Noviherbaspirillum saxi: one gene and its partner. The protein of the gene in region 1 interacts with the protein of each later gene in a pairwise test. Links are inferred from orthologs where the notes say so. Each region holds a gene or a part of one and is shown on either strand. Other genes may lie near its edges.

What was found.
Region 2: the proteins of minC (region 1) and D3871_RS25760 interact in binary tests that used the Escherichia coli proteins (3 or more experiments, as listed by UniProt). The link is inferred for Noviherbaspirillum saxi from one-to-one orthologs.

What each region holds. Positions count from the first base shown.
Region 1 is NZ_QYUO01000001.1:1,436,431-1,452,293, reverse strand. Bases 6,648-9,408 are described here. They hold minC (septum site-determining protein MinC), read left to right. Parts: upstream 6,648-7,524; coding sequence 7,525-8,292; downstream 8,293-9,408. Other genes in these bases: minE (cell division topological specificity factor MinE), read left to right, coding at 9,135-9,398; minD (septum site-determining protein MinD), read left to right, coding at 8,318-9,133; kynA (tryptophan 2,3-dioxygenase), read left to right, coding at 6,648-7,174. Outside these bases: D3871_RS06825 (response regulator), read left to right, coding at 1-187; D3871_RS06820 (Crp/Fnr family transcriptional regulator), read left to right, coding at 859-1,671; D3871_RS06815 (phasin family protein), read right to left, coding at 2,002-2,796; phbB (acetoacetyl-CoA reductase), read right to left, coding at 2,858-3,604; D3871_RS06805 (Lrp/AsnC family transcriptional regulator), read right to left, coding at 3,826-4,299; kynB (arylformamidase), read left to right, coding at 4,430-5,077; kynU (kynureninase), read left to right, coding at 5,074-6,324; more of kynA, read left to right, coding at 6,335-6,647; D3871_RS06770 (hypothetical protein), read right to left, coding at 9,533-9,859; D3871_RS06765 (hypothetical protein), read left to right, coding at 10,104-10,469; D3871_RS06760 (hypothetical protein), read left to right, coding at 10,544-10,999; D3871_RS06755 (YgiQ family radical SAM protein), read left to right, coding at 11,145-13,352; D3871_RS30165 (hypothetical protein), read left to right, coding at 13,729-13,872; D3871_RS06750 (alginate O-acetyltransferase AlgX-related protein), read right to left, coding at 14,044-15,237; D3871_RS06745 (MBOAT family O-acyltransferase), read right to left, coding at 15,239-15,863. UniProt on the Escherichia coli protein: Cell division inhibitor that blocks the formation of polar Z ring septums. Rapidly oscillates between the poles of the cell to destabilize FtsZ filaments that have formed before they mature into polar Z rings. Prevents FtsZ polymerization.
Region 2 is NZ_QYUO01000003.1:561,426-577,375, reverse strand. Bases 7,423-10,270 are described here. They hold D3871_RS25760 (EutN/CcmL family microcompartment protein), read left to right. Parts: upstream 7,423-8,628; coding sequence 8,629-8,913; downstream 8,914-10,270. Other genes in these bases: D3871_RS25755 (aldehyde dehydrogenase family protein), read left to right, coding at 8,958-10,270; eutM (ethanolamine utilization microcompartment protein EutM), read left to right, coding at 8,264-8,557; pta (phosphate acetyltransferase), read left to right, coding at 7,423-8,235. Outside these bases: D3871_RS25815 (helix-turn-helix domain-containing protein), read left to right, coding at 1-343; D3871_RS25810 (hypothetical protein), read left to right, coding at 859-1,761; D3871_RS25805 (DUF2905 domain-containing protein), read right to left, coding at 1,783-1,977; phnD (phosphate/phosphite/phosphonate ABC transporter substrate-binding protein), read left to right, coding at 1,990-2,919; eat (ethanolamine permease), read left to right, coding at 4,044-5,459; ethanolamine utilization microcompartment protein EutS, read left to right, coding at 5,519-5,875; D3871_RS25780 (EutP/PduV family microcompartment system protein), read left to right, coding at 5,877-6,368; ethanolamine utilization acetate kinase EutQ, read left to right, coding at 6,365-7,138; more of pta, read left to right, coding at 7,153-7,422; more of D3871_RS25755, read left to right, coding at 10,271-10,376; D3871_RS25750 (ethanolamine ammonia-lyase reactivating factor EutA), read left to right, coding at 10,406-11,821; D3871_RS25745 (ethanolamine ammonia-lyase subunit EutB), read left to right, coding at 11,832-13,193; ethanolamine ammonia-lyase subunit EutC, read left to right, coding at 13,205-14,095; ethanolamine utilization microcompartment protein EutL, read left to right, coding at 14,103-14,759; D3871_RS25730 (BMC domain-containing protein), read left to right, coding at 14,756-15,316; D3871_RS25725 (4Fe-4S dicluster domain-containing protein), read left to right, coding at 15,346-15,950. UniProt on the Escherichia coli protein: Probably forms vertices in the bacterial microcompartment (BMC) dedicated to ethanolamine degradation. It may be involved in transporting positively charged molecules into and out of the BMC.

The DNA of each region.
Region 1 (15,863 bases):
ATTTGAAGTATTCACACTCCTCGTCAGTGGAAAGTCGATCACTGAAATTGCAGATTTTTTGCATCTGAGTGCAAAAACCGTCAGCACGCATAAAACGCGTATCCTGACCAAGATGAGCATGAACTCGCTCGCGGAAATGGTGCAGTATGCCGTGCAACATCGTCTGCTGGGCCCTCTTCGCAACTAGAAAATGCCTTATTCCAATCCCAACCCATAACAGGATTGGAATAAGCCAGGCACGAGCGACAACAAGCAGTAAGAGTAAGCGTCACGAGATACTCAGGACGGATCATAATAAGCATGTCAGTTTTTCTACGCCGGTCGTCGACATAATCTTCTCTATCTGATTCTTGTTGCTTTGCTTTATCTTCCGTGAGAGATCCGGATAGCCCCGCGCACGTGTAATACTTCTCCTATAGATTCCCATCAAACGGCTGCTGCATTTGCTTCCACACCATGCGAATGCAGGATTTTTTTGCGGCTTCTCAACATATTTCGCAATAAGTCACGCTCAACCATCGGCAAACCTCCCGATCTTCTGTAGGGATATTCCTACGCAAAGCGCGACTCTCCTACATTTCAATTCAGCCCCCACCGATAGTAATTGCCTGTTGCGATTGCGATACTGGGCAATCATACGAAGCATGACAGGCTGATAAGCCGCTAATGATTCTGGACAACCTGGTGCGCACAGGAAAATTTCCAATAATCAAACCGGGGAAGCTTTGACAGTCATGCGGGGTCTACGCCTCCGCATGAACCTTACTGAATGATCTGAATTAGGAGATGACCATGTTGTCAACGCAAGCGTCTGAGAATCGTACCGACTCTTCCCTATCGACACTTCACTCTCCGTCGATGGAAGCCGGTTGGCAGCGACAGGGCAAGCTGTGGTCCAATCTGAAGGAATTATGCGAAGTACTCCGCATTCCTTCCGCCGCCATTCATACAGACGAAGAACTGCTGTTCCAGCATGTTCAATTCAAAACAGGCCAACGCATTCATACCATTGGCCAGCCTTTCGATACGCTCTATATCGTACACTCGGGCTTTCTGAAAACCGTTCTGATCGATGAGTTCGGCAATGAGCAGGTGTTGAGCTTTCCAATGAAGGGCGACCTCTTCGGTGTTGACGGCATCCACACCAAACGGTATGCGTCCGAGGCGGTGGCCTTGTCCAATTGCGATCTCATCCTGCTGCCGTTCAAGAAGCTCACTGCTCTGGGGCGTGCTCATGTCGAATTCGAGCATGCGATGTACAGCGTGATGAGCCGCGAACTGGTACGCGAGCAGGCGATGGTCAGCATGCTGGGCGCATTGAGTGCGGAAGCCCGCGTGGCGCGCTTCCTCGTCAACCTGTCCGAGCGTTACGCAGACATGGGCTATTCGAGCAAATTGTTCAACCTGCGGATGACCCGTCATGAAATCGGCAGTTATCTCGGCCTGACCCTGGAAACCGTCAGTCGCACCTTGTCGGCCTTCAACGAAATCGGATTAATCACCGTTGATCAGCGTTCGATTGGCATCAAGGATCCGGAAGCGTTGCGTACCCTGCGTCGCTTGCCGCCTTCCAGTTCGCGTGCAAAGCAGATTGCAGCGAAGAAGTCCAAGCAAGCCACTCAACAAAATGACCAGCCCGACACGGATTGGGGTGAACTCGCTTCAGCGTGATATGGCACGGAAGGCGCCATTGGCGCCTTTAAATGCATTCATAGAGCAATAAAGCCCGCTTTGCGCGGGCTTTATCACGTTCATTCAGTGGTGCAACGTAGAGGTGCGATCTACCCAAGACATCCGCCAAGACCGTCATGCAGACCGGTCCAGTGGCAAAGTTTAGTGTAGTGTTTCACTCTTCTTGAGACATAAAAGTGCGTCTTTCACGCCGACTCTTCGTTGCACATCCTCGCAATAGCTCGCTATTGCTGCGGTGTGCGCCTCGATTCGCCGCGAAATCCATCACTTTTATCAGTCTCAATCTACGTGAAACACTACACTAGCAGCTTATTTTTTCTTGCCGGAGCTTCCTGACGGGTAGCCTTTCTTGTCGGATGATACGCTGCCGCCTGCATCGTCTGTTGCGGACGAAATGACATCCGCTGTCGCGTCGGTTGAATTGGCTGCGGCCGCAGCAGACGTCTCGCTCACGCCGGCGATCACATTGGCATTGCTCGCTGCGGCGTCGCTCGCTGCTTTTGCAGCGTCTTGTGCCATGGAGCCGGCCATGCTCATATTACGGCGCGCGAGTGTGGCTGCGTCCTTGAACGCATTTTCCCAAACCGAAAACATGCCTGCGAGCGGATTAATAGGTGAGCCATCCGTGGTGGGTTGATCCCTGGCTGCCTCGTTAATTTCTGTCGGTGTTTTCATGCCATCGACGGCACGATTACGAATTTGCTCGACGTAATTCTGCATGTTCCTGCCAATTTCGCTTTGCATCTCGACGACAATACCTAACAACTGGCGCTGATATTCGGTCGCCTTACCGGAATTGCGAGCCATCAATCGCGACTGAAAAGCGGTCCCAAGCGAACCTGGATCGCGCGCGGTGGTCAGTTCCTGGACAAATTCGAGCTGGTCGGTAAAGGCTTGATGCGTGGCTTCAAGCATGATGTGATCGATCTTCTGTGTTCCCGCGAAAATCGTATCGGCGAGTTGTCGTGACGCCTCTAGTTGCGTCTGACAAACGCTCGCGAGCGGGCTGAATACGTTTTGCATGGCTTTCCCCTCGTAAGGTGGGTTTTGAAATCTGTAATAGTAGAGAACAGCATCGAAGGCTATTATTTTCGGCTGTTTCATCAGAGGCCTGCACTACCATCGCACCACGCTTGAGACGCATCAAGCGCTTGCGAGCTTGAGTTCATTGCATATGTTGACCACCATTAATCGAGATGTTGGCTCCGGTCAGGAAAGCAGCGTCTTCCGAGCAAAGATAGGCGACCAGTCCTGCCACTTCATCCGGTTCACCAAGACGGCCCATGGGGATTTGCGGCAGTATCTTTTCTTTTAGAACGTCTTCCGGAATCTGCGTGACCATTTTGGTTTTCAGATAGCCGGGCGACACGGTATTGACCGTGATTCCCTTGCTCGCCACTTCAAGTGCAAGCGCCTTGGTGAACCCATGCATGGCAGCCTTTGCAGCCGCATAATTGGTTTGACCGAAGGCGCCTTTCTGTCCGTTTACGGAAGAGATATTCACGATCCGGCCCCACTGGTTTTCCAGCATTCCGTGGATCGCAAGCTTGGTCATATTGAATACACTGTCGAGATTGGTCTTGCGTACGGCCATCCAATCATCCGGGGTCATCTTTCTCAACGTCATGTCACGGGTAATTCCTGCATTATTGACGAGGACGTCGATGCGGCCCAGATCCCTCAGTATCTGCATAATGCCGGCTTCACAGGAAGAAAACTCCGCGACATCAATACGTGCGGTGCTAAAGTCAAATCCCTCCGCCTTGTGCGCGGCCATCCACCCGGCCGCTTCCGTATTGCTGGGTGAGTGCGTCGCTACGACACGAAAACCTGCATGATGCAGTTTCTTGCAGATCGCTTCCCCAAGTCCACCCATACCACCTGTAACAATGGCTACTCTTCTTGAATCCATGGCGTCTCCTCCTATCGTATAAACATGGTTTCATGGCCTCGGACCAGACGCCTTAAGACAGAGAGCGATGACAGGGAAAGCCGATGCACAACAGGGAGCCTCCTGCCATCAATCCGTTCGAGCGTACGTTGCCGAGAAAAATTCGAGTAGCCGCAGCAAATTTAGTTCGGTAGAAAAAACCGATATCAAACAGGCGCAGGATGCGAGATAAATCCAGAATGCTAATCGTGAAGAAGTTCAGGCGCGATTGCCTGCGTATCCTTCAGCGTTTGCAGGACAATATTCGATTTGATGTCAAGCACGCCTGCGGTCTTGTAAAGCTTCTCCAGTACGAACATGGAAAAATGCTTGAGGCTGCGCGCCCTTACGCGCAGCAGATAATTGGCCTCGCCGGTAATGATGTAAGAACCGATCACTTCCGGCCACGCGGCGATCGAGGCAGTGAAGTGCTCATGCCAATGCTCGACATCGCGCCGCATCGTTACCTGCACAAAAGCATCTACTTCGAGGCCTAAAGCGGCGGGATTGAGTACCGCGCTGTAGTGGCTGATCATTCCGCTTTCTTCAAGCATGCGAACCCTGCGCAGGCAGGATGACGGCGACAGAAACACTTTTTCAGCAAGTTCAAGATTGCTCATGCGGCCGTCCTGCTGCAGCAAGTTTAGGAGCTTGAAATCGGTCGCATCGAGAGCCATAGAATTTTTCGTGAAATAGTTCTTTAAAATTGCAATTTTATTGCATATTTAATGAATATACCCATTCACATTGCTGAAATATTGTTCTCATCCCGCTATAAAATTCGAATATTCGATCAAAGGATATTTCATGCGAGACACCACGCTCATTTGGGACATCAGTCCCCTTCTTTCGCCCGCCATTCCTGTGTGGCCTGGCGATACGCCTTTTTCTGCCGAACCGACCTGGAAAATCGAAGGCGGCTGCCCAGTGCATGTCAGCCGGTTGACGATGTCGACCCACACCGGTGCGCATTGCGACGCCCCGTCCCACTACGACGCAGCCGGGGCATCGATTGATGCAGTTCCGCTGCACCCCTACCTTGGTGTCTGCCGCGTGATCGATTGCACCGGTGTCGCATGCGTCGAACCACATCACATCGAATCCGCACTTGCCGGAGTACCGCCTCGCGTGCTTTTCCGCACCTATGCCAATGCGCCGAAAGACCGTTGGGACGACGCTTTCGCATGCGTCGCGCCCGCCACCATCGCACTTCTTGCGCGAGCAGGGGTGGCACTGGTCGGTATCGATACCCCTTCGCTCGATCCGCAGGAATCAAAAACCTTGGATGCGCATCACGCCGTACGCGCGCATGGAATGGCCATCCTGGAAGGCATTGTTCTCGACGGCGTGCCGGCCGGTGACTATGAGCTCATTGCCTTGCCGCTGAAGCTGGCGGGCATGGATGCAAGCCCGGTACGCGCTGTTTTGCGCAGCCTGCAGGGAGGTGCGCAATGATCACGCGTAGCCATTGCCAGGAACGGGATACCGCCGATGCACTCGCGCCGCTGCGCACGCAGTTCGCCCTGCCGGAAGGCGTCATTTACCTTGACGGCAACTCGCTCGGCGCACGGCCCAAAGCCGCGCTCGCGCGAGCCCAGCAAGTCATCGCCGATGAATGGGGAAACGACCTGATCCGGAGTTGGAACAAGGCCGGCTGGTTTGACCTGCCCTCACGTCTGGGCGATAGACTGGCGCCGCTAATCGGCGCACTGAACAACGAAGTCGTGGTGACCGACTCAACCTCGATCAATCTTTTCAAGGCTCTGGCCGCCGCCTTGCACCGTCAGGCGCATAGTGAAAAAAATGCGGGACGGCGTGTCATCGTCACTGAGCGCGCCAACTTCCCCACCGACGTCTATATTGCACAGGGAATTGCGTCATGGCTGGAGCGCGGCTATGAAGTCCGCCTGATCGATTCGCCGGAACAGCTTGATACCGCAGTGGACGAATCCACGGCGGTAGTGATGCTCACGCACGTCAACTATCGCACCGGCTACATGCATGACATGCGCCGCATCAGCGCGCTCGCTCATGCGCGCGGAGCATTGATGTTGTGGGACCTTGCGCATTCTGCCGGCGCCGTTCCGGTGGACCTGAATGCGGATGGGGCCGACTACGCCGTGGGCTGCACCTACAAGTACCTCAATGGCGGTCCGGGCGCACCGGCCTTCATCTGGGTGCCCGAGCGGCATCAGGTGGAATTCCGTCAACCCCTGTCGGGCTGGTGGTCGCACGCAACGCCGTTTGCGATGCAGCCGCTGTTTGAACCGACAGGAGGAATTCGTCGCGCATTGTGCGGCACCCAGCCGATTGCCTCGCTGGCCATGGTCGAATGCGGGCTTGAAGTCTTTGCGCAGACCTCGATGCAAACCCTGCGCGCCAAGTCGCTGGCGCTGACCGACCTGTTCATCGCGCTGGTGGAAGCCCGCTGCGGGCATCACCCGCTCGAACTGGTGACGCCGCGCGAACATGCCCGGCGCGGCAGTCAGGTGAGCTACGCACACCCTCAAGGCTATTCGGTGATGCAGGCATTGATCGCCCGCGGCGTGATCGGAGACTACCGCGAACCCCACGTGATGCGCTTCGGTTTCACGCCGCTCTACACAAGCTTCGTCGATGTCTGGGATGCGGTCGATGCCCTCGTCGACATTCTCGACCATGAAAAATACGACGCGGACGCATTACGCGACGCGGTCACCTAAGGCGGCAATCATGAACGAAAACGACAAACCGGCTTCCTGGCACGGCGCCCAGATGGACTTTACCAAGTCGATGAGTTACGGCGACTATCTTGCGCTGGACGAGGTGCTGTCAGCACAGCATCCGCGCTCGCCCGACCACAATGAAATGCTGTTCATCATCCAGCACCAGACCAGTGAACTCTGGATGAAACTGATGCTGCATGAATTGCATGCCGCACTATTGCGCATGCAACAGGATGATCTGCCGCCGGCCTTCAAGATGCTTGCACGCGTTGCCCGGATCATGGACCAGCTGGTGCATGCATGGGATGTGCTGGCAACGATGACGCCACCGGAGTATTCCGCCATACGTCCCTATCTTGGACAGTCATCCGGGTTCCAGTCCTATCAGTACCGCGAGATTGAATTCGTCCTTGGCAACAAGAATGCGGCACTGCTGTCCGTCCATACTGCCGCGCCTGAAAATCATCAGCGGCTCATGGCGACACTGCATGCTCCGTCAATCTACGACGAAGCCGTCATGCTGCTGTCACGGCAGGGCTTGCACATCGACGCAGATCGGCTTGCCGTCGACCGCACGCTGCCGACGGTCGCCAATGAATCGGTCAAGCAGGCATGGCTCGAGGTCTATCGCGAACCGTCGAAGCACTGGGCCCTCTATGAGCTGGCAGAGAAACTGGTCGACCTGGAGACGGCATTCCGGTTCTGGCGCTTCCGCCATGTCACCACGGTCGAGCGCATCATCGGTTTCAAGACCGGGACCGGCGGCACGGCCGGTGCAAGCTATCTGAAAAAAATGCTCGAAATCGTGCTTTTTCCGGAACTATTTGCCTTGCGCACTGCCCTGTAACGAAAAGAAAAAGTATGCAGAATCAGCAGGATAGCGCGGCGGCAACAGGTATAATACGCCGCAAAGCACGGAGCGAGTGGTGAGCAATTGTTCAATGCGCTGCAAGGAATTCCGCTTCCCCTGAGCGGGTTTCAGGAATGTGTGTAAAGCCGGGCGGGTTGCATGGTAGGGCGGTACGGATCGTACGCCGGGTCCTGCGGAATCCGGACTGTTGAACACACATTGCCAAAAACCGATTCAGGACGTTCGGGCCGCTTTCAATGCGGCCCGTTTCATTTGGCGGATTTGGCGGACCGCGCATACCATTTTGCTCACGCAGCTTCGCATCTTCGACAAACCGATTAGCGTTTATGTCAACGAAACAGAACAACAAGCCGATAGAGATCAAGATTTCAACCGTCGTGGCGGTATCCGCCATCCTGCGCACGGCCGACCTTGCTACGCTGGATGCGGCATTGAAGCAGGCGACCGGTGGCGCTTCGGATTATTTCGACAACGACCTGATGGTCATCGATGTGTCGTCGATCGATTTCACCGACACCGTGATCGACTGGTCGGCACTGACTGCCCTCTTTAGCGGCTACAGCCTGAACCCGGTGGCGGTTCGCGGCGCACCGCCTGAACAGGAAGCGCAAATCGTGGCGCATGGCATGACGATCGACACCCTCGCGCCGTCGCGTCAGGACGCGCTGCCAGAAGAAGCGGCTGCCGCACCAGCACCAGCCCCTTTACCCGCACCTGCGGCTCCGGCAGTCGTACCGCCCGCTGCAGCGCAGGCGATCACCTCCGCCATGATCATCGATACCCCGGTCCGGGCCGGCCAGCGCATTTATGCCCGCGGCTGTGACCTGATCGTCAACGCCATCGTCAACAATGGCGCCGAATTGATCGCCGACGGCAGCATCCATGTCTATGCTCCGTTGCGCGGACGCGCGCTGGCAGGCGCAAGCGGCAATGCGGAAGCACGAATTTTCACGCTGAGCATGGAAGCCGAACTGGTTTCCATCGCCGGCATTTACCGCACATTCGATGGCGGGTTACCGAAGGATCTGGCGAAGCAACCGGCGCAGGTCCGTCTTCAGGGCGACCGGATAGATATCCTGTCCATTCGCGCCTAGTTATTTGTCTTTTAAGGAGTTTTTTGTGGCCAAAATCATCGTTGTAACGTCCGGTAAAGGAGGCGTCGGCAAGACCACCTCCAGCGCCAGCTTCGCGTCGGGACTTGCCTTGCGCGGGCACAAGACTGCCGTAATCGACTTTGACGTCGGCCTGCGCAATCTTGACCTGATCATGGGTTGCGAACGCCGCGTGGTATATGACCTGATCAACGTTATCAACAATGAAGCCACGCTGAACCAGGCCCTGATCAAGGACAAGCATTGCGACAACCTGTTCGTGCTACCTGCATCGCAAACCCGCGACAAGGACGCCCTGAGCGAAGCCGGCGTCGAGCGTGTGCTTAATAATCTGGCCAAGATGGATTTCGAATACATCGTCTGCGACTCTCCGGCGGGTATCGAGCACGGTGCGGTAATGGCGCTGACCTTCGCCGACGAAGCAGTCATCGTCACCAATCCGGAAGTATCGTCGGTCCGCGACTCGGACCGCATCCTGGGCATCATCCAGGCCAAGTCCAGACGCGCTCTCAACGGCGGCGAACCGGTAAAGGAGCATCTGCTGATCACCCGCTACGTGCCCAAGCGCGTCGAAGCCGGCGAAATGCTGTCCTACACCGATGTGCAGGAAATCCTGCGCATTCCGCTGATCGGCATCATTCCCGAATCCGAATCGGTGCTGCACGCGTCGAACCAAGGCAATCCCGCTATTCACATGACAGGTAGCGACGTATCGGAAGCCTATCAGGACGTCGTTGCGCGATTCCTCGGCCATGAAGTGCCGATGCGCTTTACCGCCTACGAAAAACCTGGCCTGTTCCAGAGACTGTTCAAGGGTAAGTGATATGGCACTACTCTCATTCCTGTTCAACACCAAACCCAAAACCGCCAGCGCAGCCAAGGAGCGCCTGCAGGTGATCATCGCCCGCGAACGTAATGGTCGCGATGGTCCGGACTTCTTGCCAGCCTTGCACAAGGAACTGATTGAAGTGATTTCAAAGTATGCGAAGGTGAACGCCGACGACATCAAGATTTCGCTTGACCGTCAGGGCAACCTGGAAGTCCTGGATGTCAATGTGGTGCTGCCCGACGCGGTCCCGGGTAAATAAGCAGCACCCTCGATTTCGCCTCTATGCGGGGTGGACGACTGAAAGGAACGACGCGCGTAGCTACTGCCACACGCGTCGTTTTGCATTGCCGGAAAGACAAGGGCCTGCCGCCGGATGGCCCATGTTCGATGCGTTTAATGCAATTGGTGCTTCAAGTCCGACAGCTCGCGATGGGCCTGCATCACGACACTTCTCAACTCGCTGTCGACGGACGGGGCTTTTTCGCATGCATTCTTGGCGCGGTCGCCAAGCTGCTCCAGATCATCCACACACTGGACGATCTGCTGTTCGTCCTGCGAACGCATCATTCCCCTTGCCTGCTCCATACGCTGATCCAACTGTTGCATGCAATCTTTCAAGTCCATCGGCACGCTTTGGGTCGATTCACAGCGCTGCGCTGCTTCGTGAACCATGCTTTCCACGTGACTGAAGCGTTGCTGCAATTCGTTTGCTTGCATCATTTCCTGTCTCCTTTTGAAAGTCGAAGCCAATGGCAACGGGAAGAATTTGATAAACGGCTAACAAACGAGTTCCTGATCGAACATGCTCTGCCTCATTGAGAAAAGAGATAACAAATAGATAACCATAGTCTGCCTCTAGCGGGGATGGCAAACATGTATCAAACAAGAACTGAGGCTGCGCATTCATGTCCAAACTTCTGGCGCGACCGCGCGCCTGCTTGGAATTTGATTGAAGGGGGCGGCCATGAAGGTGCTCAAACCGCGGTTCCTGATTGTTTTGCTTGTCGGCTTGCTGTTTACCGAACTCGCCTGGGCGCATGGGCGACATGCATATGGTCACTGGCATGGCCATCATCGGGCAAGTGTCGACATCGTGCTCGGCGTTCCTGTCACCGGAGCATGGCAATATCGCTATCCCGGCATCTACACTTATCCACCTGTAATCACGGTCCCATCGGTGCCGCAAGCCTATATGGAGAAGAATGCGCGCGAACAGCAGGCGAGCTCATGGTGGTATTACTGCCGTAGCGCCGAAGCGTATTACCCCTATGTCCGGGAATGCCCGACCGGCTGGGAGTTGGTTACGCCCCAACCGCCCGACCTGAGGTGAGCATCATGTCTTCGCGTGCAGTGCGGTGCTTGGCGTGTCTTTGCACAGTACTCGGCGTAACGGCCTGTACTGTCATGCCTCCGAACCAGCCCAGTGTGATGGTATTGCCGGGAACAGACAAAAGCTTTGAGCAGTTCCGGGCAGATAATGATGTTTGCCGGCAATTCGCTTATGAGCAGAGCGGTGGCGGCAACCCGGACAGCGCGGGTCTCGACAGCGGCGCTCGCTCGGCGATCGTCGGCACCCTGCTCGGTGCCGTGGCAGGCGCCGCCATCGATGGAGGAAGAGGCGCCGCGGCCGGTGCCGGCGGCGGTCTTGCATTGGGCGGCCTGGCGGGTACCGGTCATGCCGCCTACAGCGCGGGCAGCCTACAGCAGCGGTATGACATCGGTTACCAGCAATGCATGTATGCAAAAGGACACCGGATTCCTTCCGGCCGCGGAGGCCTCATGGGGTATTTTTTCCGTGATTTCCCCGAACGGACAACTGCGTATCCCTCCCCACCGCCTCCGGGCCGCATTGTGCGTTAGCAATTTGTAGACTCGCTTGAATCTCGCGCGCTACGAGGCAACTCTTTGCCACCCAACCGGTCATAGGTCCTTGGCTCTCCGAGTCAGCAAGCCAGGCCGGTCAGAGAGCCGTGCCCAGTGCAATTCCGGTACAATCCGCCCCAACATGAACGCACCTAAAAACCTGTTTTCCTATCCGCGCCACCGCGCCGATTACACGACGCCGGCCCCCTTCCTCCCCATGTCGCGTGCGGAAATGGAGGCGCTGGGATGGGATTCCTGCGACGTCATTCTCGTGACCGGCGACGCCTATATCGACCATCCCAGCTTCGGGATGGCGCTGGTGGGACGCTTGCTGGAAAAGCAGGGTTTCCGGGTCGGCATCATCAGCCAGCCGGACTGGCATTCGGCGGAAGCATTCCGTGCATTGGGCCGTCCGAATCTGTATTTCGGGGTCACTGCCGGCAATATGGATTCGATGATCAATCGATATACATCCGACAGGAAAATTCGTTCCGAAGACGCCTATACCGCCGACGGCGATCCCAACAAGCGTCCGGATCGCGCCCTCGTGGTCTACGCCCAGCGCGCTCGTGAAGCGTATCCGGATGCCAATGTCGTCGTCGGCAGCATCGAGGCAAGCCTGCGCCGTATCGCCCATTACGATTACTGGTCGGACAAGGTCCGGCGTTCCGTGCTGCCCGACTCGAAGGCCGATATCCTTTTGTACGGTAATGCCGAGCGCGCACTGGTCGAACTAACGCACCGCATCGCCGCTGGCGAACCGATCAAGTCGATTCGCGATCTGCGCGGCACCGCTTTCATGGCGCCGAGCGGCTGGAAGCCGGCAGACGGCTGGACCGAAGCGAATTCGACCCGCTACGACACGCCGGGCCGCGTCGAAGCGCATCCCGATCCCTATGAAATGAAGCAGAAGGAGCCGGCAAGCTGCGGCACGGCCGAGACTGCGGTTGTCGAACGCCCGGTCGTGATCCTGAGTCGCGAAGAGCGGCAGGCGGCACTGAGGGAACAGCGCAGCAAGACGGTAGTACGCCTGCCTTCCTACGACGCGGTCAAGGACGATCCGATTCTTTATGCGCACGCTTCGCGCGTACTGCACCTGGAATCGAATCCCGGCAATGCCCGCGCACTGGTGCAGGCTCATGGGGAGCGCGATGTCTGGCTGAATCCGCCGCCGCTGCCGCTTGCCATGGATGAGATGGATGGCGTCTATGACATGCCCTATGCACGGTCGCCGCATCCGGCGTATGGCAAGGCACACATACCCGCGTGGGAAATGATTCGCTTCTCGGTCAACATCATGCGCGGCTGTTTCGGCGGATGCACCTTTTGCTCGATCACCGAGCATGAGGGACGCATCATCCAGAGCCGCTCGGAACCGTCGATCCTGCGCGAAATCGAACTCATCCGCGACAAGACCAAGGGCTTTACCGGAACCATTTCCGATCTGGGCGGACCGACCGCGAACATGTACCGTCTTGCCTGCAAGGACAAGAAGATCGAAGAATCCTGCCGCCGGCTGTCCTGCGTCTATCCAAGCATCTGCGTGAACCTGAATACCGATCACAGCAAGCTGATCCAGCTGTACCGCAAGGCGCGCGCCATTCCTGGCATCAAGAAGATCCTCGTCAGCTCGGGCTTGCGCTACGACCTGGCGGTCAAATCGCCGGAATATGTGAAGGAACTGGTAACCCACCATGTTGGCGGTTTGCTGAAGATTGCCCCCGAACATTCCGAAGACGGGCCGCTTTCAAAGATGATGAAGCCGGGCATGGGTTCGTACTATGCCTTCAAGGAAATGTTCGAACGCTTCTCGCGCGAAGCTGGCAAGGAACAATATCTGATCCCCTACTTCATCGCTGCCCATCCGGGCACGACCGATGAAGACATGCTGAATCTTGCAATCTGGCTGAAGAAAAACAATTTCCAGCTCGATCAGGTACAGACTTTCCTGCCAACCCCGATGGCAATGGCGACGGCGATGTACCACGGCCGCAAGAATCCGCTGCACAAGGTGTCCGCCGATTCCGAGGCGGTTGAGACAGTACGCGCCGGAAAAATCCGCCGTCTGCACAAGGCTTTCCTCCGCTACCACGATCCGGACAACTGGCCCATCCTGCGCGAGGCATTGCAACGCATGGGCAGGTCGGATCTGATCGGCAATAGCGACCGGCATCTGGTGCCGCGTTATACCCCGCCTGCGTTCGGCGCATCCACCCAACCGGGACAAGCCCGCAAGCAGATCGGCTCCGGCACGCCTTCAAGGAAAGCTTTTGATGCCAAAGCGGGAAAATTCGGAGCACGGCCATCGTATAAAACTTCAGCCGTGAAAGCGGCCCGGAAGGCAAAATAAGCTGGCCGCTACCGCCTTCACCCGCCTTCACGCAGTGATATAAAAATTTCATATATCAGGTATTGCCAGAATAAAGCGGAGGATTATCCCAGTCTCGTCTATAGTGATTGTGTCTCCTCCAACTCTTCTTGAATTGGATTTAGCCCGCAACCGCAAGGTCTGCGGGCTTTTTTATTGGTTTCTGCAATTCGGTTTTCTGCAGTTGCCCATTAATCCGGCTTTTATCGGAATGCAGCGATCAATTGACTTTACGCAACGCCGTTTGCGGATTCGCAAAAGAAACCTGTGAAAGTTGCCTGTCAGACTATTGATTCAAGGCACACCTTCGATACAATGACTTCAAGCAAGCGATTGCCATTCATCAATCGAGGACAATATGAGAAACACACGACAGGATGCATTGGTCTGCAATACTGACTCCGGTTTCAACTACAACAAATTGCAGGCTGTCCTCTGCATCACCTGTTCGTCGGCCGTCATGATCGGGATGACCTATCTGGCGCTACGCTGGTTCGGTTGAAATACTATGGCGTCGCACACGCCGACTACGCCGACATGCCGGCAAGTGTTTCGACCACAAGTGGGACTTTAATTTTTCACTCTGCCCCTCGACAATTTCCATCCATTGACTTTGTCGATGGCGGCTGTCATTCGCGCGACGCTAATACCGTGCATTTCGCATCCTGTCTTGTCAAACGCCGAGCTTTTTCAAATCGACCTCAAGCCGGCCGCTAAGTAACGAACCGTCGTGATATAGAAACAACAGGTGCTGGCTTTCCGCGGGCTGCAGAAAGTGCGCATGTATGGCTTTGATCTCGACATCGTCAAGCATGGCCAGATTATTGGTCGACAGATGTACTACCTCGCGATAAAACGGCGAATACCAGCCGGCGATATGTTGCCCGAACGAGTCGGACAACATGACAAGCCTCCGGTCCGGCGCGGAGGCATTCCGATAAAGCGAAATATCGCCAAGCTTGGCCATGACGCTCTGCAAGGCGGGATGATGGCAGGCTGGTCCTGCACACTGCTCAATGCCGGAAACCTTGAAGTCGGCGACTTCTACCTTGCTTTCCAGTTCGACACCGGGGAAAAGGTGTGAAATATCCGAAGGTTTCAACTGCTCGGAAGTTTTCAGGTCAGTTGCCGAACTGGCGTTTGTATCCCAGAAATGACGCACGCTTGCGGCTGCGATCAGCCTCGGCCCAGTGCCGCTCCAGTGAAACCATGTTTTCGGAATAACGGGCGTGGTCTGGCCAATCTGTTTTGCTTCAGCAATCGGATAGTAGATACGCTGACGCGCCTCCGGCGCGAGAAACGGCGACATCATCACACGCGGCACGGGCGCCATCGCCGGATCGCAGCGCTGGCGCAGCCAGACCGGCAACTCGCTTTCATACATCACAGGAGAACTGGGCGCCACCAGCAACCTGGCATCGACACCAAGTTTCCTGAATCCTGCATCAAAGGCGCTCACCTGCTTTGCGATGCCATCGGCATGCTCGTACCGATAGCCGCATGCCTGTGTGATGGCCGCATAAGGCGCGTGGGCAGTGGAATGCGTCGCCAGAAAAATCCGACCGCCCTGCCCTTCGATCACCTGCAACGTCGGAAACTGCTTGAACAGCGTATAACGCAGCCGGTTATTCAGCTGGACCAATACGTCGCGAAAACCGAAATGGTCGTTAATCCATAAATCCAGCCGCGCCGGAAACCGGACGACAGTCTCCCAATCATGCGGCTTTGCAGGAAAAGCAGCGAGATAACGATTCTCGCCAACGCCTTGCGCCGGCTGCCACAACGCCAGCACTGCAGGGATCGACAGCAGTGCCACTATGATGATCTTTGCCGCATTACCGGCAAACCTGTTTGCGAATGCCGACATGTCAGAAGCGGAAATAAATAAATGGGTTATAGGTACCGGCGGCAAGGCTCGCCACACACAGGACGAATGCCGACACTGCACCGGCCACGCGCAACGGCATGGATGACATAACGGTGCGCATGCGCGGCCGCACGTCCCGGCCTTTCACCTTTTCTTCGGGGAAGCGCCAGGTCGCAATCAATACGCCTGCCAGCAATGCCACCGCAGCGGCAGGACCAAAATCCATTTGCCACGGGTGTGTCGCATCCGCGGAGGCTTTGCCAAACATCACCTCCAGGAAGCGCAATGCATACGGCACATCGTTCGCGCGGAAGAATACCCATCCGATCATTACCACCAGCAGTGTGTAGATCTGCGCTATTGTCTGAGGCATTCTTTCCAGCAGTCGCCCCAGCCCCATGCGCTCGATCACCAGCAGCACGCCATGCCATGCGCCCCAGATGATGAATGTCCATGCCGCGCCATGCCACAAGCCGCACAGCAGGAATACCATCGCGAGATTGACATAGGTTCTTGCCGCCGAGATCCTGTTTCCGCCCAGCGGGATGTAAAGATAGTCGCGAAACCAGGACGACAGACTGATATGCCAGCGACGCCAGAATTCCGTGACCGATGTCGATGAATAC
Region 2 (15,950 bases), on another replicon or contig:
CATTGTGCACGAGGTGAGGGCATATATTCTTGAGAATCCAGGTGAGGACATTTCCATTCCCGATCTCTGCAGGCGCTTTCACGTCAGTCGACGAACCCTTCAATATTGCTTCGAGGAGGTGGTCGGCATGTCCCCATTGAATTTCCTGCGCACCGTGCGGCTCAATGCGGTAAGACGTGAATTATTTTTCAAGTGTCAGTTAGGCCAAGTGACTGAAGTCGCCATGTCATGGGGTTTTCGCCATTTAAGCCAATTCGCCTCCGATTACCGCAAGTTATTCGGCATGCTCCCTTCCGATACCTTGCGTGCCAGTGCTGCCAACGGCCATAACGTGTATCGCTAGTTTCGAAGCGGGAAGTATGCGTACTCCAACGCTGGTTGCGAACGATGACGTTTGCCGGTTTTAGATATCGCGTTTCATACCTGTCGCCTATGATTTAAGCAATCCGGTGGTAATCGGTCACCACGCCTCGAGCGCGAGTGTTGCGTTTCCTGATTTACCAGAAAGTTTGTTGTCTCTCCCTTCCCGTCCAAGGGAAGGCTTTATCGCACGCCTGACCGCGTGCGATTTTTTTGGTGCCATTGGCATGGGTACACTTGCGCAGGCGCAAGGCCCCCTTAAGTCGATCCCGGCGACGTGACGGTGCAAGCTTCTCTCTCGTTCCCCTGGCTGCCCGCATTCCTTTGACTGCACTCTGACGCAGCGGACCGCAACTTTGCCAATTCTTGATATTGGTTTGCCAGATTCCGATATCGCACCGGCTTCGCTAAGGCAATACTTCATACGAGTGCACAGCTTGATTAACGCTTTTATGAGGGGATGCAATGATCGACATACCAACAACCGGAGTAAACACCATGAACCGCACAAGCAAGCACGCCTCCTGGCGCCAACTGGGCGCCGCCCTGTCGATGGCCCTGTCCCTCGTCCTGCTGGGCGTCTGCGCCTCCAGCTCCGCACAGGCCCCGGCGGCGATCGACAATAGCGCGCTGGCGCAGCCCGCTTTTCGCGCGCACACCCGCACTTACGGCCTGGTCTACCGTCTGCCCAGGGACGTGGTGGACGTGATGGAAGCGAAAATCACCACCCCGCTGCAGCAGCACCTGGTGCGCCTGGGCCTGGACGCCGAAGTCCAGACCTTCAACCTGCCACACGTCACGGTGGTGCATATCCACAGCGCCGACCCGACCACGCCGCAGAAAATGCTGAAGGCGCTGCCCGCGCTGCCGCCGGCGCTCAACGGCGTGGTGCTGAAGAACTTCTACACCACCGAGGCCGCCAAGGACGCAGGCCATCCGTGGTGGCTCGACCTGGGCATCGTCAAGACCGGCAAGGCCTACGAAGACATGATGACTTTCAACACCCGTGCCACTGTCGCTTTCGCACCGCTGCGCGACGGCCCGCTGCCGCGCGTCACCGGCCCGGTCTTCGCCAAAATGGGCGAGGCCGGCAAGGACCTGGTGCGCACCGTGGGTGTGAGCGGCGTGAACGTGATGAAGGACGGCAAGGAACTGCGCTCGCACAACCCGCACAACACCCTGGTTTACAGCATGACCCGCTTCACGCCGCAGGTGCAGGCCGACATGAACCAGGTCGCCGCGGAATTCAACAAGGTACTGCCTGAGGGCATAACGACCTCGTTCCAGAACGTGTCCATCGTCGAACTGGCGTTCTCGGGCAATGTGCTGCGCGAGTTCTACCGGATCAATCTGGTCGACGGCTCCGCGGTGGACGTGTCGACCGGACAAAAAGTGCGCTGAGCATCTTCTGTCCTCCCGCCATCAGATCAGCTTGCTGACCAGGCTGGCCACCAGGCTCAGCACGATGGTGGTGGTCAGCGGGATGAACCACTCCCGGTCGAACAGTTTGAAGCGCAGGTCGCCCGGCAGTTCCCCGAAGCCGAGCTTGTGCAGCAGGGGTGTGAACCAGCTGATCAGGATCAGCGCCGGGAAAATCACGAGCATCCAGCGAATCATGGGGCTAGTTTAGTGGGCAAGGGGCAGCGGCGCTTCCGGGTTCGCGGTGGGAAGTCAATTCGCTCGGGTGATTTGAGCGGCAGTGGTTTGCCTGCAAGCCGGGTCTCGCCCCGGCTTGCAGGCACTTTTCTTTGCGTCGCCAAAGAAAAGTACCCAAAAGAAAGGCGACCCGACTGTCCGGGTCCCTTCGCTTCGCTACGGGCAACCTGCGCTGCTCGACTCCGGCGGGGGCCCGCAGAACTCGCTCCGCTTTTTTCGCAGATGGTGAAGCTCGACGGCTCCCGTGGTTATAAATCCGTGTTGATCACATCTGCCAAAAAGCCTATCAATAAGCTGGACGATGTCCTGCTGAATCGCGGTATCTACAGCTTCAGCAACGGCGATGCCAATTCGACTTCCAGTTTCCTTGTTCCCGGTTATTACGCCTTTGCCAAAAACAAAGCCACGCCTGAGCAAATTTTCAAGAGCGTTGTATCGGGAAGTCATAAACGTAATTTCCTCGCCGTGGCAAGTGGCGAAGTGGATGTTACGACAAACAATACGGAAGACCTTGAGCGCTTCAAGCAAGAGATGCCTGAACAGTTCGAGAAAATCAGGGTGTTTTGGGAATCGCCGCTGGTTCCTCATGACCCACTGCTGTATCGCGCGGATTTGCCGAAGGCACTTAAAGCGAAGATTCAGGATTTTTTCATCGGATACGGCAAAGAAAATAACGTCAACGAAATGAAAGTCTTGAACAATATCCTCGGCTTGTCCGGGTTCAAGGCATCCAACAATGCGCAGCTTCATCCGATCGCCGACATCGAACGGTTCAATGCGCTTCACAGCAGTTGGCAAAATGAAAAGCTGACCCCCGAACAGCGCCAGAAGCGCTTCGAGGAGGTGACGGCGCGCTTCGGCAGACTGGGCGCGATGCTGAAGCTCGATCGAGGGCGCTTCTAGCCGGTGTTGCTGCATCAACAGAGAAGAAGTCGCCGGATTTTTTTACCTGACTAGAGCGGTTTTCCTCCGCATGTACGGGAGACAAGGTCGGGTCGAGAAGCCCTTGCAGGGCGCGCAAAGGCTTGTAAGCCTTTGCCGTTCCGCAGGCGGGCTGCATGCAGCCCGAATTCCCTGCTACACCAGTCGTACGAATGGTACGACGAGCCTCGCAGGCCCGAGATTGGCCCCGTACGTGCGGAGGAAAACCGCTCTAGGGTGGAAAGCCCGCATAGCGACTAATGCAATCACGAGCAACGCAGCCAGGTGGGAAAGACGCCGTGTATTTCAGTTGATACAGTTCACCGCATGCGCTTAACGATGCCGGTGGCGCAAGAGGAATCGGAGATTGTTCTGCGGGCATCTGCAGGGAAACCGGGGTATCCAATGACACATGACATCAACATCAGCATCCGTCCCGATCATACCGGCATCGCCGCACGCGCGGTACAACACCACCATGAATTGCGCGTAGCGACGGCCTCCGATGCGGACGACCATGCCCGCAACCTCAGTCGCTGGAATCAAGAGTACGACCAATTTTCAGCAGGCGTATTTTCAGGAAAAATCACTGAACTATGGCTGACCAAGACGCAGCTATTCCTGGAATCCACCAACCAGGTCAGTCGACGAACCCTTCAATATTGTTTCGAGGAGGTGGTCGGCATGTCCCCATTGAATTTCCTGCGCACCGTGCGGCTCAATGCGGTAAGACGTGAATTATTTTTCAAGTGTCAGTTAGGCCAAGTGACTGAAGTCGCCATGTCATGGGGTTTTCGCCATTTAAGCCAATTCGCCTCCGATTTTATCGCACGCCTGACCGCGTGCGATTTTTTTTGGTGCCATTGGCATGGGTGCACTTGCGCAGGCGCAAGGCTCCCTTAAGTCGATCCCGGCGACGTGACGGTGCAAGCTTCTCTCTCGTTCCCCTGGCTGCCCGCATTCCTTTGACTGCACTCTGACGCAGCGGACCGCAACTTTGCCAATTCTTGATATTGGTTTGCCAGATTCCGATATCGCACCGGCTTCGCTAAGGCAATACTTCATACGAGCGCAAAGATTGATTAATGCTTTTATGAGGGGACACAATGAATAAGCAGCATGGAAGCCATGAAGATAAAGCCGAGAGGTATGAGCTGAAGCAGACGCTCTCCACGCTGCAGCTTTGGGGAATCGCTGTCGGCCTGGTGATCTCCGGCGAATATTTCGGCTGGAGCTACGGCTGGGCTGCTGCAGGTACGCTTGGCTTCGTAATCACGTCGTTGTTTGTCGCGGCGATGTATACGACTTTCATTTTCAGTTTCACCGAGCTGACAACTTCCATCCCGCACGCAGGCGGCCCTTTTGCCTATGCCAGACGGGCGTTTGGTCCGACCGGCGGCTATATCGCGGGTGCTGCGACGCTGGTCGAATTCGTATTTGCACCGCCTGCCATCGCGCTAGCCATCGGTGCTTACCTGAATGTGCAATTCCCCTCGCTCGATCCCAAGCATGCAGCACTGGGCGCCTATCTTTTGTTCATGGGTCTCAACATCATCGGCGTCGCGATCGCGGCGACATTCGAGCTGGTGGTAACGGTGATCGCGATCTTTGAGCTGATGGTATTCATGGGTGTCGTGGCGCCGGGCTTCTCGATAGCCAATTTCACCAAAGGCGGCTGGTCCGGGCAGGATGTGTTCAGCCTCGGCGCCATCCCCGGCATATTCGCGGCGATTCCGTTTGCGATCTGGTTCTTCCTGGCGATCGAAGGCGTCGCGATGGCGGCTGAAGAAGCAAAGGATCCGAAGCGTTCAATTCCCATCGCGTATGTCACCGGCATTCTCACCTTGCTGGTGCTGGCCATCGGCGTCATGGTTTTTGCAGGTGGTTCGGGCGACTGGACGACGCTTGCCAATATCAACGATCCCTTGCCGAAGGCGATGAAGTTCATTGTAGGCGACAACAGCGGCTGGTTGCATATGCTGGTCTGGCTCGGACTGTTCGGTCTGATCGCATCCTTCCACGGCATCATCCTCGGCTACTCGCGGCAGATCTTTGCACTGGCTCGCTCAGGGTATCTGCCGCATTACTTCGCCAAGGTGCATCCGCGCTTCAAGACACCGCATCGCGCCATTCTTGCCGGCGGCGTAATCGGTATCGCAGCCATCTTCAGCGACGAGATGATCAAGATCGGCGGCCAGACCCTGACCGCGAACATCGTAACGATGGCGGTGTTCGGCGCGATTCTGATGTACATCGTCAGCATGCTCGCCCTGTTCAAGTTGCGCCGCGCCGAGCCCGGCATGGAGCGCTCTTTCCAGGCGCCGTTTTACCCGTATTTCCCGGCCTTTGCATTGTTCGGCGCGCTGGTTTGCATGGGCACGATGATCTACTTCAATCCGCTGATAGCCGCGATCTTTGCCGGTGTCCTGATGCTTGGCTATGTGTATTTCCGGTTGACCCGGAGCCAGCGCGAAACGCCACCGCAGAATGAAGTGTTCGAGCCCAGCGAGGAGCTGGCGTAGGTATTCGCCTCGTAATCTCATTTGATGATGGAGCTGATATTTGATGATGGAGCTGATCCATGTCTACTGAAATGAATGCCGTGACCAAGGAACGCGTGATCCAGGAATTTGTTCCTGGCAAGCAGGTCACGCTGGCGCATTTGATTGCCCATCCCACCGCAGAATTGAGCGGCAAGGTGGGTGTGCCGGGCACGGATGCGCTCGGGATCATGACCTTGACGCCAGGCGAGACAGCGATGATCGCCGGCGATATCGCAACCAAGGCAGCGGAAGTGAAGATCGGCTTTCTCGACCGCTTCAGTGGCGCGTTGGTGATTTACGGCTCGGTGGGCGCCGTCGAGGAGTCGCTCGCACAGGTACTCATGGTGCTGGGAAGCCAGCTTTCATACTCGATCTGCACGATGACAAGGACATGACATGGACCGCTCGAATGCATTTGTGCTGGTAGGCGCGGTAGGCGCCGGAAAGAGCAGCCTGTTCAATGTTTTGTTCGACAAGGAAGAAGCGGCGCTGAAGACCCAGGCTGTTGTCTTCGAAACCGGCGGAATGGATACTCCCGGCGAATTTTTCAGCCACCCACGGCTGTACAACGCATTGATTCAGACCGTATCGGATGTGGGCACCATCGTATACGTGCATGACGGCACCGACCGGACCTGCCGTCTGCCGCCGGGCATGTTGCGCGTGTATGGAGGAAAGCGGGTGGTTGGCGCCATTACCAAGATCGATATGCCGGAATGCGATCCCGATTTTGCGGAGCGGCTGCTGCGCGAAAACGGCGTGAACGACGCGATATTCCGGGTCTCCAGCCGGGTACGTGAAACGGTCGGCCCACTGAAGCGCTTTCTGTTTGGCGAATTATCCGATGGCCCGCATGCGTGCGGTGACGTCGAAAGGAAAAAAGCATGAAGCATCTGATTTCTGCACAAGTCGTTCGGAGCGAGCACGCCGCCGGGCGCACCAGGATCGCCGCGTCAAGGACGACCAGCATCGTGACGCCGGAGGCACTCACGGTCGCGGCCAGGCTGGGCGTGGAATTTATTGATGCGGTTCCCACGTCGCCTGCACATGCGGACACCGCATCGATTGCGTCGACCGTCTCGAACGGCGGTGCTGCTAACAAGACAGCCGTGGCATTGGCAGTGGCAACGGACGACGACCTTCATGCAAAAGTACGTGCCCAGGTGCTCGCCAAACTACCGCCGGGAATCGTATCCGAGGCAGTGGTAGGGCAGCTGGTCGACAAGGTCATGAAGGAAGGTCGCGCGACAGCAAAAGCCGTGCAGCCGACAAATGAGAAAACAGCGCATTACACCTTTCAGAAAACCGCGGGCGGCATCAAGCGCGTGGACGGCCAGTCCATCCATTTCGGCAAGCTCGATGAGGTATCGACTGGTGACAGCATTGGCATCGCCGATGTGGTGAATACCGCCGATGGAAGCCCGATGGCGGCTGGCTTCATGGCATGGAGCGAGTGCTTCTTCCCTTGGACTCTGAGTTACGACGAGATCGATGTCGTGCTGGAAGGCGAACTGCATATCCGTTGCGAAGGACAGGAAGTGATTTGCCGCGCGGGCGATGTGGTGTTCATTCCCAAGGGGTCCGTCATCGAGTTCGGCACGCCGACATCCACCCGATTCTTGTACGTCACCTATCCGGCCGACTGGCAAGCCAAATAACGGAAACCGATCTCATGAATCTCATCAAGTCTTGCGCCGACTGGTGCCGCCAACAACCGCGGCACGTGGTATTTCCCGATGCACTGGACGAACGTGCAATTTCCGCCGCTGTCTCGCTTGCCGAAAGCGGCGGCATGCACCCGGTATTGCTGGGCAATCCGCTTGAGATTCACAGTCTTGCATTGGGCAAGGGCATCGCGTTGGGCTCGGTGCCGATCATCGATCCGGCTACATCGTCGCGTCTGGATGCCTATGCCGGCGCTCTGCACCAGCGCCTCGCCAAGAAAGGCGTATCGCTTGAGGAGGCACGTCAGCAACTGAAGGATCCGCTCTGGTATGGCGCCATGATGCTGAGCGCCGGCGATACCGATTGCTGCGTGGCCGGAAACTTGTCGGCGACATCGTTGGTGCTGAAAGCAGCGCTGCGGGTAATCGGCGCGGCAGAAGGAATCAAGACAGTCTCCAGCCTGTTTTTCATGATTTCGCCGGAAGACGGGCGGGTGTTCGGTTTTTCCGATTGCGGCGTGGTGCCGGAACCAACCACGGAGCAGCTGGCAGACATCGCCATCAGTTCCGCAGACAGTTACCGCAACGTCACCGGTGACGAGGCGCGCATCGCGATGCTGTCTTTTTCCAGTGTCGGCAGCGTCAAGCATCCATCGGTCACGGTGGTGCAGGAGGCGGTACGCATGGTGCGCGAGCGTCGCCCCGACCTGAAGGTGGATGGCGAACTGCAATTCGATGCGGCGTTCGTGCCCTCGGTGGCGGCGCGCAAGGTGCCGGGTAGCCTGGTTGCCGGCAGTGCAAACGTATTCGTCTTCCCGTCGCTGGCAGCCGGAAACATCGGCTACAAGATCGCCGAACGGCTGGGTGGTTTCTCTGCGCTCGGCCCGATGATCCAGGGACTGGATTTGCCGATGCACGATCTGTCGCGCGGCTGCAGTGCCCAGGACATGGTCGAGGTTTCTCTGTTGGCCATGAAGATGGCTTTTGGTGGTGAAGGAGGGCATCGCGAGATGTCTTTGGATGACGGCCGGAATGCAGGTACCGGCGTCATGGGAAGCAAGGCGCTGAAAACGGCAACAACCGCCGGCTAGGCACGCATTAATTTTCAAGGAGATTGTCATGGAAGCACTGGGAATGATTGAGACCAAGGGTCTGGTGGCGTTGATCGAAGCATCTGATGCGATGGTCAAGGCGGCGCGCGTGAAGCTGGTCGGCTACAAGCAGATTGGCGGCGGACTGGTGACCACGATGGTGCGCGGCGACGTGGCGGCTTGCAAGGCGGCAACCGATGCCGGTGCAGAGGCGGCCAAGCGATATGGCGAACTGATTTCGGTGCATGTGATTCCGCGCCCCCACGCCGATTTGGAAGCGATTTTCCCGATCAAGATGACCGACGGCGGCATCAAGGATTGAGCCGTCGGTGTCGCGGTTGAGCGCGGCCAAGGCCATGGCAAGACCGTTTCGATGCAAGGTCAGGAGGCAGCATGAAGCTCGCGATTGTTGTAGGACAGGTCGTATCGACAGTCAAGTGCAAGTCACTGTTCGGCGATCCGTTGTTGATTGTCGACTACGTCGACAACGACGGCAAGCCGTGCGGTAACCGACACGTCGCGGCCGACCCCATCGGGGCGGGCAACGGCGAGTGGGTGCTGGTGGTGGAAGGAAGTTCCGCTCGTCTGGCAACCAATGCGGAGGGCGCGATCGACCTCAGCATTGTCGGCATCGTCGACGAGGTCACGATCCAGGGCAAAGCCATCTTTCACAAATGATCGGATGAAGCATCAAGCACTGTCTGGAAACAAAGGAAAACATTGTGGATATCGATGCAAAAGAAATAGAGCGGATCGTGCGCTCCGTTCTCAAGGAAAGCGGCAAAGTGCCGGCGGCCGCAGGAAACTCGTCCGGCAAGCTGGCGCAGGGCGTGTTTGCCAGTCTCGACGATGCGGTCGTCGAAGCCGATCGCGCACGCCGTGCGATTCGCAAGGTCTCGGAGCGAATTACGGCGGTTGAGGCGATGCGCAAAGCCGGCCAGCAATACGCGAAGGAGTTGGCCGAAATGGCGGTCGCCGAAACGGGCATGGGCCGCGTGGACGACAAGACCGCCAAGAACATCGCGCAGGCGAAACTGACGCCTGGCGTGGAGTGCCTGCAAGCGCGCGCACTGACCGGCGACCACGGCCTGACGCTGATCGAAAATGCCGCATGGGGAGTCATCGCTTCCGTGACGCCGTCCACCAATCCGGCGGCCACTGTCATCAACAACGCCATCAGCATGATTGCGGCCGGTAATTCGGTGGTGTTCGCACCGCATCCCGCCGCCAAGAAAGTATCGCAGCGCGCGATCACCCTGCTGAATGCAGCGATCGTCGCCGCGGGCGGGCCGGACAATCTGTTGACCACGGTGGCCGAACCGGACATCGCGACAGCACAGCGCCTGTTCCGCTACCCAGGCATCAATCTGCTCACGGTCACCGGCGGCGAAGCGGTGATTCATGAAGCGCGCAAGCACACCGACAAGCGCCTGATTGCGGCCGGTGCCGGCAATCCCCCGGTCGTGGTCGACGAAACGGCCGATATCCCGCGTGCGGCACGTGACATCGTGTGGGGTGCGTCATTCGACAACAACATCATCTGCGTCGACGAGAAGGAAATCGTCGTGGTCGACCAGGTATGCGACAAGCTTAAAGCCGAGATGAAGAAGCACAAGGCGGTCGAACTGACCGCTGCCCAGGCGCGCCAGTTGCAGGACGTGCTGTTGTCGAATATCGGCGCCGACGGCAAAGGCACCGTCAGCCGCAAATGGGTGGGTAGGGATGCTGCCAAGATCGCGGCCGCAATCGGCGTGACCGTGCCGGAAGATACCCGCCTGCTGTTCGTTGAAACAGAGCGCGACCATCCGTTCGCCGTCACCGAATTGATGATGCCGGTGATCCCTGTCATCCGCGCCGCCAATGCGGACGAGGCGATCGACATCGCGGTGGCACTGGAGGGTGGCTGCAAGCATACCGCCGCAATGCATTCCCGAGATCTCGACAATCTGGACCGCATGGCGAACGAAATCAATACCAGCATTTTCGTGAAGAATGGACCGTGCCTCGCAGGGCTGGGGTTCGGCGGGGAGGGCTGGACCACGATGACCATCTCGACTCCGACCGGCGAAGGCGTGACGTCCGCAGCGACGTTCGTGCGCCTGAGGCGGTGCGTTCTGGTAGATAACTTCCGCATTATATAAGTGCCTGGCGCGGCGATCGAAGAGCACATATGGCTTCCAAGAGGATTAACAGCGTGGGAATCGACGTGGGAACGACAACGACCCAGATCATTTTTTCGCAGCTGGAGCTGTTGAACACAGCTGCGGCATCGGAAGTGCCGCGCTATGAATTTTCTCGGCGGGATGTGACCTATCTGAGTCCGGTGATCTTCACGCCGGTCGACTTCGAGGGACGCATCCGCAGCCCCGAGTTGATGGATTTCATCGTGTCGCAATACAGTGCAGCGGGGCTCGCGATGAGCGACGTGGAAAGTGGCGCCATCATCGTGACCGGAGAAACGTCGAAAGCGGCGAATGCGCGCGATACCGTGATGCAACTCGCCGAGCGGCTCGGTGACTTCGTGGTGGCGACCGCAGGGCCGCACCTGGAATCGGTCATTTCCGGCCATGGATCGGGGGCAGCGGAATACTCGCGCAAACACTCGGCGCGTGTGCTGAATATCGACATCGGCGGAGGCACCTCGAACTACGCCCTCTTCGAGGCCGGGAAGCTGGCCGATACGGCTTGCCTCAACATCGGCGGGCATTTGATCGAAACCGGCGATAGCGGTGAAGTGCTGCGCGTGCACCAGCCTGCCAGGATGGTCTTGAAGGATTGCTTTTCGGCGCTACCCGAGCGTGTGACGAACGAGCATGTCGAGGTCGCCGTCAATCGCATGGCCGAACTGATCGTGGAAGTGGTCGAGGGTCGCATTTCCGGTCTGGCAAGCCTGCTGTTGATGACGCCGCCGCTGAATACACATGCTGCGCTGGATGCGGTTTTCATCTCCGGCGGCGTGGGCGAATGCTTTTACAGTGACGAAAGTGCGCAACAGGATTACGGTGATATAGGTCCCCGGCTTGCCGCGGCCCTGCGCCGCCATCCTGCATTGCGTGCCATGTCCGTGCGGCGGCCCAGTCATACGCTACGCGCCACCGTCATCGGCGCCGGCGCTCACACACTGTCCCTGTCCGGCAGCACGATCTGGCTGGATTTTGCGGCACTGCCGATACGCAACGTGCCGGTACTGCATGCGTCGGACAGCGCCACGAAGGCACCTGAAGATCTGGTGCATGCATGGAAGGCCAATGCGCAGATGCAGGACATCGCGCTCGACGTCGAATGCTACGCCCTTGCGATTCCATTGGCGCTGCCTGTGACTTACCGCTCGGTGCAGCTGTGCGCAGCGGCGCTGCAATTGTTCATGGCCGAATGCAGGAATGTGTCCTATCCGCTGATTGTCATATCCAGGCAGGACTTCGGCATGGCGCTGGGTATGGAATTGCAGCCTTGCATGCGGCAACGCGAGCTGGCGGTCATCGACGAAGTCGAGACGCGCGAGTGGGATTACATCGATATCGGCAAAGGCCTGTTCGGCGACACCGTGGTGCCGTTGACCGTCAAGTCGCTGGCCTTTCCATCATAGGACGATTGCAATGAAGTTGACGACCCATCTATTCAAAGAGTTCTACCGTTTTGCGGACGTCAAGGAGGTCATGGCCAAGGCCAGCAATGCGCGCTCGGGCGACATCCTTGCCGGCGTCGCGGCGCAGACCGCCAAGGAACGTGTCGCGGCCAAGCAGGTGCTGAGCAACCTGACTCTCGCCGATCTGCGCAACAACCCGGTGGTGCCTTACGAACAGGATTCGGTCACCAGGGTGATCCAGGATGCCGTCAACGGAAGCGCGTACGAAAAGATCAGAAACTGGACCGTCGGGGAATTGCGGGAATGGCTGTTGTGCGACGATACCTCGGTGAGTGATATCGAATTTGCGCGCAAGGGCATGACCGCCGAAATGATTGCCGCCGTTGCCAAGCTGTGCTCGAACGCCGACCTGATCTATGGCGCGAAGAAGATGCCGGTGATCAAGACCGCGAACACCACGCTCGGCCGTCCCGGCACCTTCAGCAGCCGGCTGCAGCCCAACGATACGCGCGACGAGCTGAAAAGCGTCCGGGCGCAGATTTACGAGGGCCTGTCGTATGGCGCCGGCGACGCACTGATCGGCATCAATCCGGTTTCCGACAATGTGGAAAGCTGCAAGCGCATGCTCGGACAGATCTACGAGGTGATCGACAAGTATGCGATCCCGACCCAGGGCTGCGTGCTGGCGCACGTCACGACCCAGATGGAAGCGATTCGCCAGGGCGCGCCCGCCGGACTGATTTTTCAGAGCTTGTGCGGCAGCGAAAAGGGTCTTAAGGAATACGGCATATCGGTTGAACTGATCGATGAAGCCTACGAAGTTGCCAAACACTACAGCCGCATCTCGGGCCCGCATGTGATGTATTTCGAGACCGGCCAGGGATCGGCGCTGTCTGCCAATGCCCACTACGGTGCCGACCAGACCACGATGGAAGCGCGCAACTACGGTTTGGCGGCGCGTTGGGACCCGTTTATGGTCAACACCGTGGTCGGCTTTATCGGTCCTGAATACCTGTACAACGACCGGCAGATTATTCGCGCTGGCCTCGAAGATCACTTCATGGGCAAGTTGTCCGGCCTGTCGATGGGATGCGATTGCTGCTACACCAATCACGCCGAGGCGGACCAGAACTCGAACGAAAACCTGGCGGTGCTGCTCGCCACGGCGGGATGCAATTTCGTGATCAACATGGCGATGGGCGACGACATCATGCTGAATTATCAGACGCTTGCCTTTCACGATATCGCAACGATCCGCCAATTGCTGAATCTGCGGCCGGCGGCGGAGTTCGAGGCCTGGCTTGAGCAGCAAGGCGTGATGGAAAACGGCCGCCTGACCCGCAAGGCAGGCGATGCATCAATCTTTTTCTGACAGGAGCCGGTATGAATCACGACACTATCGATGACATCGTCCAGGCCGTCATTGCCGAAATCAGCCGCGACAATGCGGCTGCCGCCGCGACTTCGCCGTCGTCGCCGTCGTCGCCGTCGTCTGTGACAGAGGACGAGCGCGATGCTTTGCCCGACCTGAGCGGAGAAACTTTCCGCCGCCGGGTTTCGGTACCGCACCCGCACAAGCCGGAAGTGCTGCAGGACCTGGTGAACAGCACCGGTGCGCGGGTGGCGGTTGGCCGCGCCGGCCCACGCCCGCGCACAACCTCGGTATTGCGCTTCCTGGCGGATCACTCGCGTTCGAAGGACACGGTGCTCAAGGATTTTCCGATGAGCTGGGTCGAGGAGTCGAAGCTGCTCGAACTGCGTACGGAAATCATAGAGAAGGACCAATTCCTGACGCGCCCGGATCTCGGCCGCCGCCTGTGCAAGGAAAGCGTGCAACTCGCGATCAGCCGCTGCAAGCCGCAGCCGCAGGTACAGGTCATGGTGTCCGACGGCCTGTCCACCGACGCGGTGGTGGTGAACTTCGACGAAATCATTCCGCCCTTGCTCAAGGGTCTGGAAAATGCCGGGCTCGATGTTGGCACGCCGGTCTTTGTCCGCCACGGCCGGGTCAAGGTCCAGGATCACCTCGGCGAAATCCTTGGTGCGAAGGTCGTTATCCTGCTGATCGGTGAACGGCCGGGCTTGGGACAATCGGAAAGCCTGAGTTGCTACATGGTCTACGGCCCCACCGTGGAGAAAACGGTGGAGTCGGATCGCATCTGCATCTCCAACATCCATGCGGCCGGCACGCCGCCGATCGAAGCGGCAGCGGTGATCGTCGATCTTGCCAAGAAGTTCCTGCGCGATGGCAAGAGCGCAGGCGCAACCAGGTAGAGCGGGCATGGCCATCCTCGACATTGTCAAACCATCGGTACGGGCCGTACGCCTGATTCCGTCGGTGCATGCCGGCTTGCGGCAGCAGCTCAAATTGCCGGCCCATGTGCACAGCCTTGGCCTGCTGACATCCGACTCGGACGATGTCGCCTATATTGCCGCCGATGAAGCGACCAAGCATGCGCAGGTCGAAGTCTATCTTGGGAACTCTCTGTATGCCGGGGCAAGCCACAGTTGCTCGCCTACCGCCGGCGAAGTGATCATCGTGCTGGGCGGTCCATCGCCATCCGAGGTACGGGCGGGACTGGACCGGATGATCGCCACGATTGAAAGCGGGCCGGCATTTCGCCATGCCGATGATGCCGGCACGATCGCGTTTCTCGCCCACGTGGTCTCGAGCTGCGGCAGCTATCTGTCCGAGCTGGCCGGCGGGCCGGCCGGACGTCCGCTGGCTTACCTGATCGCACCGCCGCTGGAAGCAATGTACGGCCTGGATGCGGCATTGAAAGCGGCCGAAGTCGAGCTTGCCAGATTCATTTCCCCGCCTTCCGAAACGAACTACGGCGGGGCTGTTCTTGCAGGCGATGAAGCATCCTGTCGCGCCGCCTGCGACGCATTTTCAAAAGGGGTGCTGGGCGTTGCGCAGCAGCCGGTTTATCTATGAATGCCCGAATTACATCACTCGGTTTTGTCGAAGTTAAAGGATTGTCCTGCGCAATTGCGGTCGCTGACGCGATGCTCAAGAGCAGCAGTGTGTGCCTGTATGCGCAGATGCAACGAGATCCCGCGCAGATCACGATTGTGGTGGAAGGAGATCTCGGCGCTTGCGATGCCGCGGTGACGGCCGGCGCAGAGGTGGCGCGTGGTTTGGATGCACTGGTGGGTGTGCTGGTGAAAGGCAAACCGGATATCGCGATTGAAGCACTGCTTCGCGAACAGCGTTCCGCCGCACAGAAGGTGGCCGCTCCGATCGTTTTAGCACAGTCTGCCGCACCCGCAGCTCCGGCCCCATCAACCGGTGGGCATGAGGACTACGGCATGAGCGAACGCACCTTGCTGGTTTTCCTGGCTGACGCGCCGGGCGGATGCACGGTGTCGGTGCTGGCCGCTCATTTCAAGACCAACGTTCAACTGGTGCGGACAATGCTGAACCGGCTGGAGCGCGAACAAAAAATCGAACGATCCGGCAAGCGCTTCCGCGTGTCGTCGGTCGCAGCATGACCTTATGACTATCTGAAACGGATACGACGATGCAAGTCAACGAGATTGCCGGAAAGATCAAGGCGGCGGGCGTGGTGGGATCCGGCGGAGCCGGATTTCCGACGCACGTGAAGTTCGCCAGCAAGGCAGAAATTTTTCTGGTCAACGGCGCCGAGTGCGAGCCGATGCTGAAGGTGGACCAGCAATTGATGGCGAAGTATCCGCGCGAGCTGATCCGCGGGATCGAACTGGGCATGACGGCCACTGGCGCCAGGGAAGGCGTGATCTGCCTCAAGGCCAAGTACAAGGCGGCGATCGCGGCGCTGGAACCGCTGCTGCCGTCCAGCATGCGCATCCACATTCTCAAGGATGTCTATCCGGCCGGCGATGAAGTCATCACCATCTGGATGGCCACCGGCAGGCGGGTACCGCCGGGTGCGATCCCGATCAGCATTGGGGTGGTGGTCAACAACCCGCTCACCCTGATCAATGTCGCGCGCGCGGTGGACCAGGACATGCCGGTGATTACCCGCACGCTCACGGTCAGCGGCGCGGTGCGCAAGCCGCTGACCGTGACGGTGCCGATCGGCACGTCGATGACGGAAGTGCTGGCCATGGCGGGCGGCGTCACCATTGACAATCCGGCCTACCTGGA